2 regions of the Pseudoalteromonas translucida KMM 520 genome follow, and region 2 is predicted to be linked to the other one. Evidence: riboswitches for the same ligand, from Rfam matches in the RefSeq annotation. Region 2 holds a riboswitch; the other holds the start of a gene.
The links. Region 2 has a riboswitch for cobalamin ahead of PTRA_RS13445 (ABC transporter ATP-binding protein). Riboswitches for the same ligand answer to the same signal wherever they lie in the genome.

Region 1: another riboswitch for cobalamin. It lies ahead of PTRA_RS11995 (TonB-dependent receptor domain-containing protein); the one in region 2 lies ahead of PTRA_RS13445 (ABC transporter ATP-binding protein).

Annotation. Positions count from the first base shown of each region.
Region 1 covers NZ_CP011034.1:2,606,385-2,616,978, forward strand. Annotated here, with positions in the region: gene msrA (peptide-methionine (S)-S-oxide reductase MsrA) at 1-173, shown strand, start outside; gene PTRA_RS11995 (TonB-dependent receptor domain-containing protein) at 244-2,082, opposite strand; cobalamin riboswitch at 2,120-2,283, opposite strand; gene PTRA_RS12000 (YajQ family cyclic di-GMP-binding protein) at 2,521-3,003, opposite strand; gene PTRA_RS12005 (VanZ family protein) at 3,166-3,516, shown strand; gene PTRA_RS12010 (ketopantoate reductase family protein) at 3,509-4,411, shown strand; gene thiI (tRNA uracil 4-sulfurtransferase ThiI) at 4,438-5,895, opposite strand; gene PTRA_RS12020 (TetR/AcrR family transcriptional regulator) at 5,968-6,636, opposite strand; gene coaD (pantetheine-phosphate adenylyltransferase) at 6,823-7,317, shown strand; gene PTRA_RS12030 (hypothetical protein) at 7,331-7,855, opposite strand; gene PTRA_RS12035 (hypothetical protein) at 7,848-8,321, opposite strand; gene PTRA_RS12040 (hypothetical protein) at 8,386-8,919, opposite strand; gene PTRA_RS12045 (hypothetical protein) at 8,941-9,132, opposite strand; gene argH (argininosuccinate lyase) at 9,404-10,594, opposite strand, start outside.
Region 2 covers NZ_CP011034.1:2,895,027-2,905,620, reverse strand. Annotated here, with positions in the region: gene PTRA_RS13470 (thioesterase family protein) at 1-226, shown strand, start outside; gene rarD (EamA family transporter RarD) at 279-1,199, shown strand; gene PTRA_RS13460 (MaoP family protein) at 1,312-1,686, opposite strand; gene PTRA_RS13455 (LysR family transcriptional regulator) at 1,777-2,640, shown strand; gene PTRA_RS13450 (porin) at 2,803-3,741, shown strand; cobalamin riboswitch at 3,774-3,925, shown strand; gene PTRA_RS13445 (ABC transporter ATP-binding protein) at 4,007-4,819, shown strand; gene PTRA_RS13440 (FecCD family ABC transporter permease) at 4,821-5,822, shown strand; gene PTRA_RS13435 (cobyric acid synthase) at 5,832-7,322, shown strand; gene cobO (cob(I)yrinic acid a,c-diamide adenosyltransferase) at 7,306-7,905, shown strand; gene PTRA_RS13425 (cobalamin-binding protein) at 7,905-8,780, shown strand; gene ung (uracil-DNA glycosylase) at 8,777-9,439, shown strand; gene PTRA_RS13415 (DUF3545 family protein) at 9,495-9,674, opposite strand; gene tal (transaldolase) at 9,945-10,594, opposite strand, start outside.

The DNA of each region.
Region 1 (10,594 bases), 290 kb from region 2:
ATGTAAGCGAGCCGATAGTAACCGAAGTTAGCCCTGCCACCACGTATTATCCGGCAGAGCATTACCACCAAGACTATTACAACGAAAATCCAAACCAAGGCTATTGCAGTATTTTAATCGCCCCTAAACTACATAAATTCGAAACCGAATTTAAAGAGTTTTTAACTGGTTAAATCAATTTTGTAACGCACAAAAAAGCTCGCTAATTTAGCGAGCTTTTAAGTTTAAACTACGTAGCACATATTAAAACTGGTATGCCGCACCAATAAATAAGCGTCGGTCCGCGGTGTTATAGTAATAAAACTCATCATTTATATAATCGCCATCTAAATCAACACCATAGGCATCAACTTCATCGTACTGCTTATCAAACAGGTTTTCGACCCGTAAAGAAAAGCTTAACTGCTCAGTTGCTTGATAGTTACCGACTAGGTTCCATAATGTATATGAAGATAAATCAGTTAATTTACCTTTTCTATCGCCACGATACTGCAAATCGATACCCGCATCAAAATCTCCCCACCCTTTATTTAAAGACCAGTTAAAGGTATTTTTTGATACATAAGCTAACTCTTGGCCCGTTTCTAAATCTTCTGCAGATAAGTAAGTGAAGTTAAATGCATGCTCAAAACCCATTAGCTGTTGCGAAAAGCTAAACTCAATGCCTTCATGGCGTGCTTCGTTTATATTTGTTGGCTGCCAAGGACCTGCAGGTGTTGGTGCCCAGGCTATTTTATTGTCAAAGTCATTACGGAAAATAGACACTTCTAAAGCAATATCTTGATAACTTAACAACAAACCTAATTCTTTATTTTCAGACGTTTCTGGTTTTAGCTCTGGGTTACCTGAACCTGGAAAATAAATATCATTAAAGGTAGGCGATTTAAAGCCCGTGCTTTGACTTGCTCTAAACGTAGCAAACTGATTTAAATGATAACCTACAGCTGCTGTATACGTGGTTTTATCACCAAATTGTTGGTCATGATCTTGGCGAACTGCGATATTAGCTAAAACCGTATTATCATCGTAATACGCACCTAAAAAGCCAGCAAAAACCTCACGGCTATCTTTATCATAATTACCTGCGTTGGTTTCTATTTTATCTTTGTACCAGTTCAAGCCACCATTAATATTAAGCTCATCTGAGACAATATACTGCCCAGTATAATCAATTTGATTTCGCTTAGTTTCGTACATACTAACCACACCTTCACTGGTGTTATCTTGGCTATCGCTAGAAAATGCGAGTGCTATATGGTGTATTTGATTTTCGTAGCTTTTATTCCACCCTAATGATACCTGATAGTTTTCAAAATCATTACTTTCATCACTGCTGTCTGCTGCACTGTACTGGTTATCGTAACGAGCATAACCTTCGTTATACTGAGTTTGTACGGTTAGCTTGCCTAAATAGTCATCGTTATAAGCGATATTGAAGCCAATATTTTTGTTCTCATAAGCGTCTTCATCTGGTGCATGGTTTTGCAGTACATCAAAACCATCGGTTTTTTCAATTCCAGCGTTAAATGATGCACTTAAATCATTTATATTTGTTCCACCCGCCACTTGGTAACTTTGATAAGCATTGCTGCCTAAAGTAGCATCTAAGCGAATATTATCGGCTGTACGAGTGATAATATTAATCACCCCAGCTAAGGCATCTGAGCCATAAACAGCAGCGCGAGAACCTTTAACAACTTCAATACGCTCAATAGTGTTAAGTGCAATATTGCTAATGCCTTTATAGCCAAGAGTAGCCGAGCCAACTCTAACACCATCAATTAAAATAAGCGTATGGCGTGAACTTGAACCGCGTAGCGAAACACCTGAATTTTGGCCGAAGCCACCATTTGAGTTAATTTGAAAACCAGCTTGAGAAGCCAACAAACTAGGTAAATCTCGCACATTACTTTTTTCAATATCAGCACGGTCAATTACGCTAACACTGGCCAGCACATTACTAATAGGTTGTTCGAATTTATTAGCTGTAACGGTAATTTTTTCGATTGGTTGCACTGTAGCAGATACTGTAAATGAAAGTGCAGCCGAAATTGCCACACCTAAAGCGGTTTTATTTAACATGATGTCCCCTACCTTTGCCCACCGCAAAGATGTTAATAAGTAAGATAACTTCAAGGCCGGTCTCCGGACTCAGTCAACACTATAATAGCTGCTAATACTTTACCGTTGCGGGGGCAGTGTTGGGGTTGTTATCGTCTTGAAACGCACCAACTTCCCGATTATCTTGCTGTTAATTTCAATACTTTGAAACGTATACAAAGGTATTAAGCAAGCACCTTGAAAATAGGTCGCTATTGTGAGTATTTTGTTTACAAATGTCAATAGACGTCTATATAGCCAAACCTTGGTTCTTAACAATATAAACCCTCAACAATCAATGTAAAAGAGTTAAATTACATATCACATTACTAATAGCAAAAAAGCCAAACCTCATTGCTGAGCTTGGCTTTTTTAAAACAAATTTTTAAAACTAGTCTCCTAGTCTCCTAATCTGCCTTATTAATCGCGGAAGTTTTTAAACTGAAATGGCTGGCCTAAATCGGCGCTGCGTACTACTTGCATAGCTTCTTGAAGATCATCTCGCTTTTTACCCGTTACGCGTACTTCTTCGCCTTGAATGGCGGCTTGTACTTTTACTTTTGAATCTTTAATGGCTTTAACTACTTTTTTAGCCATATCTTTTTCAATACCTTGCTTTAAACCAACGTTACGAAAAACATTTTTACCCGCACGGCTAATATCTTGCAATTCAAGGCTTGATACATCCATACCACGCTTAGAAATTTTACTCGCTAAAATATCAAATAATTGCATAACTTGAGAGTCAGCTTCGGCTTTAAGCTTAATTACTTTGTCATTTAGCTCAATCGATGCATCAACTCCTCTAAAGTCAAAGCGAGTTTCTAGTTCACGGTTTGCATTATCAACTGCGTTTCTAGCTTCGTTCATTTCTACTTCAGATACAATATCAAATGAAGGCATTGGTTTCTCCTAACTATTTAATCTTAATTTTATACTTAATTTATTAAAGCGATTATAACGCTAAAACTATAAATCTTTACACTTTTATGCATCTTGTTCAGGTGCGATACTAAATTGACTTGCTATACTACGGTTTCTTTTTAAGCGATTTTAGGATTTGTTGTGACAAGGCGTGTTTATCAAGCAATTTTTTTAATTAGTATTGTGGTGTTTACCTTTTTATTTGCGAAAGAAATAAAAGGGGTTGGCAACCTGTTTCCTCATGTTGATAAAGTAGCCCACTTTGGGATATTTTTCATCCTTGCCATAATAATGGACAGAGCGTTTAAGCTTCCTTTGTACATGCAGATACTTTTACTTGCCAGCTATGGTGCATCAATTGAAATAATGCAAGGCACACTCCCTTACAGGCAAGCATCAATCGCAGATTTTATTGCAGATTTTGCCGGTGCAGCTAGCTACTTTATAATCAAAGCAATTTTAACCCCACGTAAAAAGAACTCTCATGGCTAAAATTCTTATTATTGGCGACGGCGCAATAGGCTTATTATTTGCCCACTTTTTAAGTGCGCAGCATAGTGTAAGCGTGTTAACCCGAAAAAGTACTAATAACACCCGCTTTTACAGTAGTGACAACAGTGCTTCACAAAAAATAAATGCCTCTTTTATTTCATTAAATGAGCTTAATAGCTTACCTAAATTTGATGTGTTTTTATTTACGGTAAAAGCTTTTCAGGTGCAAAGCGCATTTGCACAAGTAAAACAGTATTTGCCTCAGCATTGCTCTGTTGTGCTTTCGCATAACGGTATGGGCAATGTAGAACAGTTAAAATGTGAGCTTAATGAGCACCAAGCGCTTTATTTTTTAACGACCAGTATGGCTGGATTTAAATCAAACCAATATATAGTACAGCACACTGGTAATGGGCAAAGTGCAATTGGCGGATGCAATAGCTTAGGCCTTGAAAACAGCAAAATTATGGCGGATCAATTAACTGCAATCCCCCTTTTAAATGTGTCTCAGAATATTGAGCAGCTACGTTTTAATAAGTTATTAGTTAACATAGCAATAAATCCGTTAAGTGCGCTACATAACATTAAAAATGGTCAGTTGCGCGAGCCTCAATATTGCTCAATTATAATTAACCTACTAACCGAAGCATGTAATATTGCTAAGGCAAAAAACCTTGATGTAACGTTAATCAATGCACTGAGCAGTGCGTATGATGTGATGACACGTACTGCAGAGAACTTCTCATCTATGCAGCAAGATGTTGCTCACAATAGAGCAACCGAAATAATGGCGATTTGTGGGTACATTAGCGAGCAAGGCAAGCTTTATAATATAAAAACCCCTTTTAACGATGAGCTTTTAGCTAAAATTGAAGCAAAAAAAAGCGCGGTATAAACCACGCTATTTAATATCGTTAACTTTTACGGGCGATATACCTTTACTGTAGTAAAGCCTTGTTCGTGTAAAATAAGCGCTTGTAACTGGCTCATTACACCTCTATCGCAATACAAGTAATAGTCTTTATCTTTTGGTAAATCACCAAACTTAGTTGCTAAGCGAAAAAACGGCAAATGCACCACTTCTATAGCGTCAATTTCCAGTGGTGCGGCTTCTTCTTCCTCTGGAGAGCGAATATCAATCACTACTGCACCGGCAGGCAAATCGGCAACCGACTCAGCTTCTTTTAGCTCCTGCTTAGCTTCTACATCAATATCACGCACATCCATTACTCGTGCGTTTTCTATTACAGTATTAAGAATATCAAAGTCGAACTTCTCTTCTTCTGCTTTAATTACTTCTATTTTAGCTTTAACTGTTGGCTTTTTAGAAATAACACCACAGTATTCTGGCATCGTTTCGGCCATTTCGGCCGTACCAATTTGACGTGCAATATTAATAATTTCTTGTTTATCGTGTTGAATTAACGGGCGCAAAATAAGAGTTTCGGTTACGCGGTCAATAACACTTAAATTTGCTAATGTTTGGCTAGAAACTTGACCAATACTTTCACCAGTTACCAAGGCTTGAATATTTAGTTTTTCGGCCACTTTACTGCCTGCGCGCATCATCATGCGTTTAAGCACCACACCCATTTGGCTGTTTTCAATATTTTCTAATATTTCTGCTACTACAGGTTCAAAATCAACGGTAATAAATTTAACTTTATGAGTTGAGCTGTATTTATTCCACAAGTAGTAGCTCGCTTGTTTAACACCAATTTCGTGTGCGGCGCCGCCTAAATTGAAAAACAAAAAGTGCGTACGAGCGCCTTTGCGGATCATTTGATAACTGGCTACACCCGAATCAAAACCGCCAGACATAAGCGATAACACATCTTCTTGTGTTGGCAGCGGGAAGCCTGCCATGCCTAGGTGTGTATGCGATACTATGTAGGCTTTCTCGTCTTTTATTTCAAGGCGTATTGTTACTTCTGGATGGCTTAGCTTTACGCTTGCACCGGCAACATGCTGATTTAGTCCACCGCCCACATAACGCTCTAACTCCGTTGAAGTAAAGTCATGCTTACCAATACGTTTAGCGCGTACACAAAACGTTTTACCTTCAATGGTGTGACCAACTAATTCAATGGTTTTTTTATAAATATCGTCAAGCGTTTCAAAGCTCGTTTCGGTTACTTCAATAAACTGCACAATACCCGGAATTCGCGCTAGGCTGTCAATAAAAGTGGCACGTGTTTGCTCACCTTCTAGTAGGGTAACTACTGAGATATTGTCCCAGTTATTTCTAACTTGTACTTTTTCGTCAATACGGCGCAGTACAATCTTAATGTTATTTTCTAACACTTTAGTAAAGCGTTTACGAACCGAGCGGCTTTTGATGGCAATTTCAGGATGTAGTTTGACGATAAATTTAAGCATAGTTCACTCTTAGACTGCGGGAATTCGCGCTCCCAGGCATTGGGCGCGCGATTATAGCAAAAAAATTAACGCCTAGGAACTAAGAGCAGCGGGAATACTTGGGGCTGAGTGAGCAAGTTGCGTGTATTTTTCGCGTAACTGGTTCATTTTATCGCTACTTTTATCTGTACTATAGGCTCTAAATAAAGTTAATACTTTTAAAATACCATGATAAATATCTTGCTCAGCAAGTGCACCGCTGAGCCTGCGGGCTTTAATATAAGGGGTCCAAAAACTAACTGTTAATTTAAGCGTGTGTGCAAGTTCGAGCGCATCTTGCTCGTTAATCGCAATCATTTCACTATCGCGTAAACCAAGTATTATTTTACGCACCTGTTCTAAAAGCTCTAGTTGAAAATCAATATAAGCCTGCTTTAGCTGCGTATCTCGCGCCAAAATATCGCCTAAATTGTCGTAAAAAAAGTGGTAGCGCCACATCAGTTCAAATAACGAATCTAGATATACCGTTAACTGACTAAATGCATCATCATTTTTATTTATAGGTTTAAAATGAGTGCTCAAGTGCTCACTATACAGCGCAAAAATATGGCGAATAATGTCTTCTTTATTTTTAAAGTGGTAGTAAAGATTACCCGGGCTCATGTTTAAATGCGAGGCTATATGATTAGTTGATATCGCTCGTTCACCATGCTCATTAAACAATGAAATACTGGTGTGTATTATTTTATCCTTGGTATTCATATACTAACACTCTATTTTATTCAACAAGTTACATTTCGCACAATAAGTTATCTAGTATAAACAAAAACAGCATAATTAAACACTCTGTGTAATAGCTTAGTCGTGATAATTAAAGCCACTTACTAGGCTGATTTGTATAAAAAACACTGTTACACTAATGCTAAAAATAATACATAGCGATACTTTATGAAAATCACTGCAATTTATCCAGGTACTTTTGATCCGCTAACTAACGGACACACTGATCTAATTCAACGTGCCTCAAAAATGTTTGATACTGTTATCCTTGCTATTGCTCACAACCCTAGTAAACAACCTTGTTTTAACCTTGATGAGCGTGTAGCTCTAGCTAATACTCTTTTAAGCCATATAGATAATGTAAAAGTAATAGGATTTTCAGGGTTACTTGCTGATTTGGCACGCGATCATAATGCTAATGTATTAATTAGAGGCATAAGAGCGGTTTCTGATTTTGATTATGAGTTTCAGCTAGCGAATATGAATCGACGCCTAAACCCAGATTTAGAAAGTGTATTTTTAACTCCATCAGAGCGAAATTCGTTTATTTCGTCAACCTTAGTAAAAGAAGTTGCACGCCATAATGGTGATGTAAGCGAATTTGTAGACCCTATTGTAATGGCTGCACTCAATAAAAAGCTAGGTTGCAGCTACAGCAAATAAACTAACGAGCGCATTACTTAAGTGCGCTATTCAAACTATTAACTCGCATTTTTGTTTTATTATATATCCAGGCTAACCCTAATAAATCTTTATTAATAATCAGCACCAAAGCCATTAGTAAGTCAATTGAGATAGTACCTATAACGTATACAGCCCAAAACCACCAATAATCAATATTACCAATAATAACAGTGTCATAATGCATGCCTAAAAATAGCATCGCATTAATGCTCATTCCTGTAATTAAATATATAAGTGCCGTAGGGATCGTAAACTTTGTTTTAATACCCCAAATTATTACTATTAATATGGTAACAATATCAAACATAAAATAATCTAAATAGGTAACTGTTTTTAAGCTTAGTACTGCACTAGAAGAGTAAGAAACCATCATAATAAGCGATAGCTGTACCCTACTTTTATCAGGTTTATTAATACTCGACGATAAATTAAATAAAAAGGCGATTAGAAATAGCCAAGTAACAAAGGCGCTTATGTTTTCACCTAAATCAACAATAAACCTTAAAAAATCAATCATTCGAGTTTATACCCACACAGCTATTATCATCTTTGCCTATTAATCTTAGAACAGATGATTTTAGCTTTATCAAACCCAAAAAGTCTTTATTTATAAAAAGCACTGTAATCATGAGTAAATCGATAACGTTAACGCCAATTGAATAAACACTCCAAAGCCACCACTCGTCAATATTATTTAATACATACAAGTCGTAATACATCACTAACATTAACGACGAATTGAGCGTTAAACCAATTAAAATATAATTAATAGCGGGGCAATTCTTTATTGAAGAGGTTTTAAAGTAAACAATTAATAATACTGTAATTGTTAATAAATCATAAAGAGTAAAATTGAGGTATACATTGCTTAATATAGAAAGTACTTCACTCATGGAGTACGAGAAAAGCATAATGCCTGCAATATATAAAAGTGACTTATTTGTGTTATTTATACTTGAAGCTAAGCAAAATAAAAAAGCCATTAAAAAGCCCCATTGAATAAATGCACTTATATAATCGGCCAAAATAAAGTCTACGTACATATAATTAAGGGGTATAATTTATTTTAGATTTTTTGAATAAAGACAAGGTTTTGTTTTTTAGCTTGTGTAAGCCAAGAAAGTCTCGATCGACAATTAGAGCAACTATCATTAATAGATCTATTATATTTACCGAGAAAGTATAAACATCCCAAAAAAGCCAGGGCTCTCGGTTTCCACTTACATATATATCAAAATACATACATAGGCTAAATATAGAGTTTAGTACTAACCCTAGAATGATATATAAAAAAGAACAGGTTGTTTTTTTTGTCACGAAATAAGCTAAAGCTAGTATGAAAATAGTCGCATAGTCATATAAAGCCCAATCTAAATATACTGAATTTCGAACTGACAACCAAGTAAAAAAGTAATCTGAGATTGTATACGAAGCCATCATGATAAATGAACTGAGCAATAAGGTTGTATTTCTTTTTACACCTAATGAAAAAACAAAGGTGTTAAAAAAAAATGCCATCAAAAACCCCCAAGAGGCAAAAGCTGACAACGAAAACAAACCAAAAAACTCAGTTAGAAACATTTAGTACCCATTTATTATCTCTTATTTAGGACGAACAACTATCACTCCACCACGCTGAAGTTCTGTACCGCTAGCCGCCATAGCTTCTTGAGAGAAGCTTACTGTATCAGATTGCAGGGTTTTAGGGCTAGCAGTTTGTTCCATTGCTGGCTTTAATTGTTGCGTTTTATTGTATGCTTGCATTTGTAGTTGGCTGTTAGCTGAAACTTGCATGTGATTATTCCTTGTAAGTGTTTTTGTATTATTGGCGTAATCTTGTATTACACCTTTAAAAGGGGTAATTAAATCTACCTTATATTTAGCAGCAACCTTCTCATCAAGACTGTTACTGCATTTTACACTTGTAACAAAAGCAACCACTGTGCCAACTTTTAATTGACAGTTAAAAATAACCATAAAACTTTATACTTATACCTAAAGTGAGTGTTTTTTACCCATAAAAAAACGCACGAGGGTAACCCGTACGTTTTTACATCTAGGGAGTTTAAGCCACGAATTTACACGGGATCTCCGCTTTATTACTTAGCTTTAAAATATATTCCATTGCTACTTCATCGCAGTTTTCTTTACGTAAACAAAGCTCACAATCTTTCATTACTTTTTCTGGTAAGCTTTCTTTGGTACAAAAGCTAAAACGCTGTTTTTCAAAAAAATCGGGGACTCGGGTTAGCACTATTACTCTATTTAACGCCAATTTTTTGGCTTTCGCTAATAAATGCTCAACTAGCTGCCGCCCTTGTCCTGATACTGCGCTTTGTGGATCTATACCCAAAGAACGAATTTCCGCCAAACCTGTGTCGTAAATATACAGTGAAGCACACCCAGATACTTTACCGTTAATTTCGGTAACAGCAAATTCGTTAATCGAATGCACCATATCGCTTTTAGCGCGTGGTAGGTTTTCGCCTACCGTAGCCCAATGCTGAACCAGTTTAGCTATCGACTCAACATCGTCTAAATTAGCATCACGAACCGTTATTTGCTGTTTTTTTTTCGCTGCTTTAATAGCGCTGGTTACTTGTTCAATTGATGTTCCGCCAAGTGCTTGACGCGCTTTAATACAGGCGTCAATTTCTAGTACCGGATAAACATCATCTGCAAATACATCACTTACCGATTTATATTGCTCAAGCGATAAGTCTTCCAGTGTTTTACCTTCACTAATGGCCAACTGTACCAGCACACCTACAATATGGTGCCCTTCTCTAAAAGGTACGCCCTTAGCTACTAAGTAGTCAGCAAGCTCAGTTGCATTTGCATGGCCACCTTTTGCCGCTGCAAGTGTACGTTCGCCTTTTACTTTAATTCCTTTAATACACGCTTGTGCCATATGAATACAGGCAAGCCACGTTGGCATAGCGTCAAATATGCCCTCTTTATCTTCTTGCATATCTTTATTATAAGCAAGTGGCAGTGCTTTTAGGGTCATCATCATGGCGCTAAACGCACCAAAAACACGTCCGGTTTTACCACGAATTAGTTCCAGTGCATCAGGGTTCTTTTTTTGTGGCATTAACGACGAGCCCGATGTCACATTATCTGCAAGCTCTATAAATCCGGCTTCGCCTGAGTTATAAAAAATAAGATCTTCTGACATACGCGATAAGTGAATCATCGAAATAGACGCACAACTTAATAGCTCTACTACAAAATCACGATCAGATACGCCATCAAG
Region 2 (10,594 bases):
AGATAAGCTAAACGATATTGATATTTTATCTGTGCAGCAAAAACTGGCCACTTTAGGCACTATAGATATGCGCACCGATTACTTACGCCCAGGCAAAGGCGAGAAATTTATAGCCAGCGCCACTTTAATTCGCTCCGGCAATAAAGTATGTGTTTGTAGGATGGAATTGCATAATGAGCAAGCAGTACAAATAGCATTTGGTACGGGCACGTATTTAGTTGGCTAATAAAAGTTTGCGGAGTAAACTGGCGACCTTTTGAATAACTAAGTGTTTATTTATGCCGATTGATACCGAGAAGCGCAAGGGCGCCATTTTGGCTTGCATCGCTTTTACTATATGGGGTTTAGCACCTATATACTTTAAGCAACTCCAGCATGTAACAGCATTTGAAATTTTAACGCATCGTGTTGTGTGGTCGGTGATGTTTTTAATTATTATTGTGTGTATTTTAGGCCAGTGGGATAGAATTAAACGCATTATAGTACAGCCTAAGTTATTGTTAATGCTGGTTTTAACCTCGTCGATACTGGGGTTTAACTGGGGCTTGTTTATATGGGCGGTTAATAATAATCATATGCTCGATGCCAGTTTAGGTTATTACATTAATCCGTTACTAAATGTATTACTGGGAGTGTTGTTTTTAGACGAACGTTTACGTAAATTTCAAATGGTTGCTGTTGCTTTAGCATTTACCGGTGTATTGCTGCAGTTAATAAGTTTTGGCTCATTTCCTGTGGTTGCTTTTTCGTTAGCTATATCATTTGCAATATATGGTTTACTGCGTAAAAAACTGCCAGTGGAAGCGTTGTCTGGTATTTCAATAGAGGCATTTATACTCTTGCCAGTAGCGCTTATTTATTGGTATTTAATGGTGCCTACAGCAACGTCAAGCTTGCCTGCTAATGAGTGGCATACCAATGTTTTACTCATTAGTGCCGGGATCATTACCACCTTACCACTACTGTGCTTTACCGGCGCAGCTAAGCGCTTGCAATACACCACTTTAGGCTTTTTTCAGTACATAGGGCCAAGTTTAATGTTTATATTAGCTGTGATGCTTTACGGTGAAGTGTTTGATGCCGAGCGTGTAGTAACATTTGTTTGTATTTGGAGTGCATTGGCTATTTTTAGTTGGGACTCTTTTAGGCAATCTCGGAAACGTAAAAAAGCCGCTATTGTTGCCTCAGGCGTGGTTTAAAAGTTAGTTAACTTAAGTAAGCCCGTAGCGCGATGTATTTTGTACTCGCGCTAGGCTTGGTGTATGTTTAACTATTTAAATTTAAAACGTAAAAATTAAATAGTTTAAGCAATTACATACTGTCTGACTCGGCGTAATAGTCTTGGCTTATTGGTGCTGGGGTCGCTATTTTTGAGCGGCCAAATAATGTATGGAACTTTGCTTTGCTTGTTGTTAACTTTAAGTATTTAACCCAAGCGCGCTCAATTGCATTGGTTGGCTCTAAAGCACCACTAATAACAGCGACAAATTGTTGCTGATGTTCATTTTGTGGCTCTAGGGCTTTATTATGTAAGCCTTTTAAAACAACACCGTGTTGCTCTAATATACTGGCTTCTAATAAGGTAAAGTTTCCGCTGCGACCAAATCCGCGTGGGAAGTTTTGATCATCAAAAAACTGACGTTGACTAACAAATGCTTGGCGAAGTAGTGAAATATCATTGCTCATTGTTGTACCCTCATACCTTGGTAATTGCTGGAGTATGCGGCAAGTTTGCAAATATTTTAAACAAGTTATTTTTATCGTGAGGATAAAAAATTGGATATCGATTTATTAAAAACATTTGTTGAGGTAGTGCGCACTCGTCACTTTGGCAAAGCGGCTGAAAACCTTTATATCACGCAGTCTGCAGTAAGCTTTAGAATTCGTCAATTAGAGCAAGGGCTTGGTGTTAATTTGTTTATTCGCCAGCGCAATAATATTCAACTAACAGCGCCAGGTGAGCGTTTATTACCCCATGCACAAATGATCATTACCGGCATGCAAAGAGCAAAAGTAGATGTGGCACTTGCCGATAATATGCATAAACAAATTTGCCTTGCGGGTACACCAAACATTTGGGATGCGTTTTTACAGTTTGGTATTACTAATATTGTATCGGCAATGCCCGGTGTGTCTTTGGTGGCTGAGGTAAAAGCACAACAAGAAAGTACCCGCCTGTTATTAGAGCGCACCTTAGATTTAGCTATTTTATTTGATCCACCCAAAGTTGATGAACTGGTAGTTGAGCGAATTTGTGAACTCCCCATTATACCAGTAAGCGCGTTTGATACTGCCAGTTACGATAACTTTTTTGATAACCAGTACGTATATGTTGACTGGGGCACGACGTTCTCACTGTGGCATGCTCGCCAGTTTACTGGCAAAACTCCACCTTACTTTAGAACAAGTACCGGGCGTATAGCACTCGATTTAATATTGCAATGCGGAGGGAGTGCATTTATTCCTCAAGTGCTTGTTGCTGCGCATTTAGAAAAAGGCGAGTTATTTCATGTGAAAGACGTGGAAACCACCTCGCGCGATATATTTGTTGCCTATCACAGAGACAATGAGCAAAAAGAGTTAATAGAAACATTAGTAAATTTATTAACCCAAATGACCCCTAAGTTACCTGTAGAGTAAGGACAATGTTTTTGCTGTATATGTACGTTTGATTGCAACTATTATGTATTTTTATGAATTTAAAAGTGTAAAAATATGACGGCTGTAATATTTTTGTCACTTAACAGTGCCAAACTTCTGTCGCATTAAAAACGAGTCTGTTGTGATTATCGAGGAAATAACATGAAATTTGTAAAGTCGAGCTTATGTATAGCTTTATTAGGTGGTTTATCTTTTAATGCGCTTGCTGAAGTGGATTTTTACGGTAAAGCGAATGTAACACTTCAGTCGTCGGATGATGGCGAAGGCTCTTTTACCGAAATTAAAAGTAACTCATCACGTTTGGGCTTAAAAGGGTCTGAAAAAATATCTGATGGTTTAGAAGCTGTTTATAAGTTTGAATTTCAAGTTGATGTTTCTGACGCCGACTCAAAAGGCGATAATGACGACAATATTTCTGCTCGTAATCAATATATAGGTTTAAAAGGTGCGTTTGGCCAAGTTGTAATTGGCCGTAACGATACCGCGCTTAAGCAGTCTCAAGGCAAAGTTGATTTATTTAGCGATTTAGAAGCCGACCTTAAAAATGCCTTTAAAGGCGAAAATAGAATGGGCAGTAGTGTTTCTTATGCCTCTAATTCTTACCAAGGTTTTAAGCTATTAGCTACGTTTGTTGCAGAGGATAGCGATGCAGCAGATGCTAAAAATGGTTATTCAATGGCTGTAACTTATGGTGACGCAGCTCTTAAAAAGAGCGCAATTTATGCCGCTATTGCTGCCGATAGCGAAGTGAACGGCTACGATGTAGTGCGCGCGTCAATACAAGGTAAAGTAGCCGATTTTAAATTAGGTGCTATGTATCAAACGCAAGAAAAAGTTGATGGCAGTAGCGAGGCCGACGGTTATTTATTAAGTGCAGGTTACACTATGGCTAGCAACACCTTTAAATTGCAGTACCAGGCAATGGATTTTAAAGGCGGTGATGACAAAACGGCTATTTCGGCAGGTGTTGATCATCAGTTAAATAAAAACACTAAATTATTTGGTTTTTATTCTAATTTCGATATGGACAACAACGTTGACCAAGATTACCTAGGTGTAGGTATAGAATATAAATTTTAAGCAGCGCTTAGCACTGTTTTTTTAAACCGTACTTTGTTAAGTGCGGTTTTTTTTGCTTTAAATTATTTACTTAGCCACCCATAATAGAGCATTCATTTGGAATGAGGTGCAACTCCTCAACTGTTCCCGCAACTGTAATTAGCATAACGCTTTAAGTCAGATACAAATAAACTATTTTAACGAGCGGGTTTACTCATCTTCAAATTATGTACTAGCCATAGTTAGTTGCATTGTTAGTGAGCGCATTCCTGCCTAGGGCTAACTATTGCAAACTCAAACGCCATTAAATACACCATTGTTAAGCGTTAATCGCGTGTCGTGGAATATTGGCAGTAAAACTATTCTCAACAATATTAATTTGCAAATAAAGCAAGGTAAGTTCGTTGGCTTAATTGGCCCCAATGGCGCAGGTAAGTCGAGTTTACTGCGGTGTTTGTATCGCTTTAATCAGCCCACAGCAGGGCAAATTAAATTTAATAATACCGATATTTGGCAGTTAAAGAGCCATGAATACGCAAAGCAGGTTGCGGTTGTTTTACAAGAAACTCCATCACAATTTAATTTAACTTTATTAGATGTTGTTGCACTAGGGTTAACACCACATAAAGCATTATTTAGCACCACCACAACAGCCGACACACAAAAAATAATCCAAGCTATAGCGCGAGTTGGTTTGCAGGATCATACAGATCAACGTTTTGAGTCGCTTTCGGGGGGGGAAAAGCAACGCGCGTTAATTGCTCGGGCTATGGTGCAGCAACCGCAACTGTTAATTATGGATGAGCCAACCAGCCACTTAGATGTGAAGTATCAAATTCAGGTAATGGAGCTGGCTAAATCACTTGGCGTTACTGTGTTTGCATCGTTTCATGATTTAAACTTAGCCGCGGCAATGTGCGATGAGCTGGTGGTTATAAATCACGGCGAAATTGTTAATACAGGCTCCCCCATCGATGTGCTCAGCGAGGACATGCTTAATGATGTATTTGGTGTCTGTGCACAAGTAAGCCAGCACCCGCAAATGTCTAAATTAGGTGGTGTTATTCCACATATTACTTACTTTTATGGGTATGAATAATATGCGCATAGTTAACAATCATTCAATAGCACTTTTAGTCACTGTATTAGCTGCGTTATTTACGTTATTTACGGCGCTGAGTTATGGCGCTGCCGACACGTCATTGACGGATGTATTTAAAAGTATTTTCACCTCAACTGAGGGCTCCTTTAACACCCGAATTATTGTTGAATTAAGAATGCCACGCACATTACTGGCATTTTTAGCTGGCAGTGGCTTAGCCATTGCTGGGCTTATTTTGCAAACCGTGACGCGTAATCCGTTAGCTGATCCTTATTTATTTGGGATATCGTCTGGGGCGTCTTTGGGGGTCGTTATACTCATGGCGTTTGTGGGTATTAGTGCGGGCTTTGCATTATCGGCGGCGGCATTGGCTGGCAGTTTAGTGGCTATGAGTTTACTTATATTGATTGCAGGGCGGCAGCAGAGTGGGCAAGTAGAATCTATGCTGCTGGCAGGTGTGGCCTTGTCATTTTTATTTAGTGCATTTACCAGTTTATTACTTTACTGGAGCGATCCTCAGGCAGTTGCGGCTATTTTATTTTGGACGCTCGGTAGTTTTGCGCGGGCGCAGTGGGCAACGCTGTGGTTACCTTTTGTGGTTATTGTATTGTGTACATTTACAATGCTTAGTTTTAGGCGCCAACTTAATGCCATGCTGCTCGGCGATGAAAGTGCTATAACACTGGGTGTGCGGGTACATCGCTTTAGAATATTGATGTTGGTTTTAAGTTCGCTGATAACGGCAGTATTAGTGGCTATGTGCGGCGGAATTGGCTTTGTAGGATTAATGGTGCCGCATATAGTGCGCTTTTTTATCTCCCAAGGTAGCTTATCGGGTTTACTAGTAACGAGTTTGGTGGGCGGTACTTTTATGGTTTGGGTTGATGTGCTAGCGCGCACGTTATTAACGAATCAAGAGTTACCGGTTGGGGTTATTACTGCAGCTATTGGTAGCGTGTTCTTTTTAAGCTTATTGTATTTTCGTAAGCGCCAGGTGTAGGGCTATAAAATGAAAACGTTAATGGTGCAAGGCACTACATCCGATGCAGGTAAAAGTACACTGGTTGCGGCGCTGTGTAGAGTATTTGCTAATAGAGGGTTACATGTAGCGCCATTTAAGCCACAAAATATGGCATTAAATAGTGCAGTTACAGATGATGGTGGTGAAATAGGTCGTGCTCAAGCACTGCAAGCTATAGCGGCAAAGGTGGCACCTGAAATTGACTTTAACCCCGTATTACTTAAGCCAAATAGCGATACTGGCGCGCAGGTTATTATTCATGGTAAAGCCATAAGTAATATGGAAGCTGGCGCGTATCACGATTATAAAAAAGTAGCTATGGATGCAGTAATTACGTCGCATAACCGTTTAGCAAAACGTTTTGATTTACTGCTGGTGGAAGGGGCGGGCAGCCCAGCCGAAATAAACCTCAGAGCCAACGACATTGCTAATATGGGCTACGCCGAAGCCGTTGACTGCCCCGTAATTATAATTGCCGATATAGATAAAGGCGGTGTGTTTGCTCATTTAGTGGGTACTTTGGCATTATTGAGTGAGTCGGAGCAAGCGCGGGTAAAAGGCTTTGTAATAAATCGTTTTAGAGGCGATATAAGCTTGTTACAAAGTGGGCTTGATTGGCTGGAACAGTACACAGGTAAACCGGTGTTAGGCGTATTGCCGTATTTACACGACCTAGCATTAGACGCTGAAGATGCAATTGCTATAGATAATACGCTAACTAATGCCAGCGTTAATATTGCGGTGCTGCTCGTGCCGCACATTAGTAACCATACTGACTTTGATGCACTGCGCTTACATCCCAATATAAATATTAATTATGTAGCGCATACACAAGCGATCCCCGATGTTGATTTGATCATTTTACCGGGGAGTAAAAACGTATTGAGTGATTTAGCCTTTTTAAAAAATGAAGGCTGGGATACACAAATAAAACGCCATTTACGTTATGGTGGTAAAGTGCTCGGTATTTGTGGTGGTATGCAAATGCTTGGCAATAGTATTAATGATCCCCTAGGTGTTGAGTCATCATTACAGCAAATGCCGGGGTTAGCGTTAAGTAATTTTACTACCACACTTACAGCAAAAAAAATATTGAGTAATGTAACCGCAACTATGCAATTAAATAACCAGCAAACAGTTTGTAGTGGCTACGAAATTCATGCAGGAATTAGCCAAGGTGAAGCACTTAACAAACCATTTTTAAGCTTTAATGAACACCCAAATGGCTTTACAGCCGATGGGTTTATTAGTGATGATAACGCCATAGCGGGTACTTATTTACATGGCTTATTTGATCAAGCGAGTGCCACATTACAAATATTAAAGTGGCTCAAAGCCGATACAGCTATTAATCCGGTTAATATTAACCAGCACCGTGAGCAGCAACTAGAGCGTTTAGCAGCCATGTGTGAAACGCATTTAAATATTGCACACATTATTAAAATTTATGAAGGGCATAATCATGAGCGAACAAAGTAAAGATAAACATCAGCAACGCCAACAAAAATTAAAAGATCAAGTTGATGCACGAATAGCTGCAGCGCAACAAGAAAAAGGTATTTTTCAGGTTATAACCGGTAATGGCAAAGGTAAATCGACCTCGGGCTTTGGTGTGGTAGCACGTTGTGTTGGCCATGGAAAAAAAGCCGCTGTGTGCCAGTACATAAAAGGCACTTGGGAATGTGGAGAGCGTAACTTGTTACAGGGTGCGGGTGTAGAGTTTGTGGTAATGGGCACAGGCTTTACATGGAATACCCAAGACAAGGAAAGCGATACCGCAGCCGCGCAAGCTGCTTGGCAAGAGTCAAAGCGACTGCTTAGTGACGCAAGCTTAGATGTAGTGCTGCTCGATGAGTTAACCTACATGGTAACCTATGGGTATATTGATGTAGATGAAGTGCTAGAGGCGATTAGCAACAGACCGCCAATGCAGTCGGTTATTATTACCGGCCGTGCAGCCCATCGTAAATTAATAGAACTGGCTGATACAGTAAGCGAAGTGCGTAATGTAAAACATGCATTTGATGCAGGAGTTAAAGCTCTGCAAGGTTTTGATTACTAATGCTTAAACAGCTTGTTATTGGCTTATTGTTACTCTGTGTATCGCAGCATGCGCAGGCTAATAAGATACAAATTGATAAAGTACAGCCGGCTAAAGCGCTGCGTATTGTGGCACTGGCCCCGCACATAGTAGAAAACCTGTATGCAATAGGCGCGGGAGATAATATTGTTGGCACAGTTGATTACGCCGACTACCCAGCAGCGGCAAAAAACATTACTCGTATTGGCGGTTACTATGGTATTTCAATCGAAAAGCTTTTAGTACTTAAGCCAGATATAGTAATTGCTTGGAAAAGTGGTAATCAAAGCGATGATTTAGCACAAATAGAGCGTTTGGGTATTAAGCTTTATTTAACTGATCCAACTACAGTTACAGGCATTGCCGATGAGTTGCTTATGCTAGGCAAACTTACCGGTAACATTAAACAAAGCGAGCAAGTGGTAAAAGCATTTAATACTAAACTTGCAGCCATTAAAGCCAAGCAACAGGGTAAAAGTAAACTCACTGGCTTTTATCAACTCTGGTCTGAGCCGATGATGACAGTGTCGAAAAATACCGGAATAAGTGAGTTAATGGCTACTTGCCAAGTAACCAATGTATTTGCAAATAGCCGCACCGACTATCCACAAATAAGCATAGAAAATGTGATAGTAGCTAAGCCGCAAATTATAATTATTCCGGATGAAAAATCAGCAACACCGCAACCCACTATTAATTGGCAGCAATGGCCAGAAATACCCGCAGTAAAAAATAAACAATTTTTATCTGTAAATGCTGACTTACTACATCGTTTTTCAGCGCGAATGCTAGATGGGCTGGCCGACATGTGTGATAAAATAGCCGTATCACGCCAACAAATAAAGAACATACAATGAGCGATTGGACTGCATTTTTAAAGCAAGAATTACAGCAAGCATATATGCAGCAAACACTCGACTACGTTGCTAAGCGCCGCAGCGAAGGCGTTGCTGTTTATCCTCCAAAAGAGCAAGTGTTTAGCGCATTTACTGCAACACCGCTTAGTGATATACGTGTTGTTATTTTAGGGCAAGATCCTTACCACGGTGAAGGCCAAGCACATGGTTTGTGTTTTTCGGTATTACCTGAGGTTAAAAAACTGCCACCTTCGCTTAAAAATATTTATAAAGAGCTGGCTAGCGATATAAGCGATTTTGTTATTCCTACCCATGGCTACTTGCAAAGCTGGGCAGAGCAAGGAGTATTTTTACTCAATACAGTGCTTACGGTAGAGCAAGGCCAAGCCCACTCGCATAAACACTTAGGGTGGGAGCAATTTACCGATAAGGTTATTGCGCATATAAACACCCATTGTGAAGGCGTAATATTTATTTTGTGGGGTGCTCATGCACAAAAAAAAGGTAAGGGAATTGATAGCGCACGCCAGCATATTTTAGCAGGGCCACATCCGTCGCCACTGTCTGCTCACCGAGGGTTTTTTGGCTGTAGGCATTTTTCAGCCACTAATGCGTTATTACAATCTCAAGGTAAAACGCCGATTAATTGGCAAGTATAATTTTAACTTTTAAAACCAAAGGCCCGCAATAATGCGGGCCTTTTTAGTTAGTCGTTTAAAAGTCGAGTTCATTAACGGCTATGCTGTCTGTAAAGTAGTCCAACTCCTGTAGTTCTTTGCGTAAACGATACTTTTCTTGTATTGCTTCGATTTCGCGCCATCTTCTTTTTTTATTTTTTTGAGAAGCTTCCTTTTTTGTTTCAGGACCTTCTATTATATTGCTCAGGCTATCCATGAATATCTCCTTTAGACTGCATTTGATACCAGTCTTATTAAAAACATAAGCTATAACGGCTCACTAATTTAATGCAATAGGTATTAACTTCGCGAATACCTATACCATAGGCCTAGCTAAAATAGAATATAAAAGTGACATTTATGTTACTAAAGTGTGATTTGTTGATGAAGGTTTGCTTTATGATGGGTTTATAAGTTTTTTGCATATAAATTGCAGGCATAAAAAAACGCCGCAACTGCGACGTTTTTATACAAGCGTTTAAGCCAATTACATGGCTTTAAAGCGTGCTTCTAATTGCTCTTGGGCATCAGCAAAAGAGCGAATACCTTCAGCTAACTTTTCAGTCGCCATAGCATCTTGGTTATGCAACCAACGAAATTGAGCTTCGCTAAGCGGTGCCGGTTTTGGCTGCTGCGCAACATCTTTTGCTAGTAAATATTCTGGTGCATCTTCAAGGTTACCCAACTCCTCTAAAAGGTTAGGGCTAATAGTTAGCTTATCGCAACCAGTAAGGGCAATAATTTCGCCGGTATTACGAAAACTTGCGCCCATAACTACCGTTTTGTAGTCGTGGCGCTTATAAAATTCAAAAATGCTGCGTACAGACTGCACCCCAGGATCTTGCAGTGGGTCGGTCGGCTTTTCCATACCATTAGCTAGGTGCCAATCTAAAATACGACCTACAAATGGTGAGATTAAAAATACGTTTGCGTCAGCACAAGCACGTGCTTGGGCATCACTAAACAATAAAGTAAGGTTACATTTAGTACCTTCTTTTTCTAGTTGTTCAGCGGCTTTAATACCTTCCCAAGTAGAGGCTACTTTAATTAAGATTTTATCTTTGCTTACGCCTTCTTTTTCGTAAAGGCTAAGTAGCGTGTGCGCTTTCTCAATAGTTGCTTGGGTATCAAACGAAA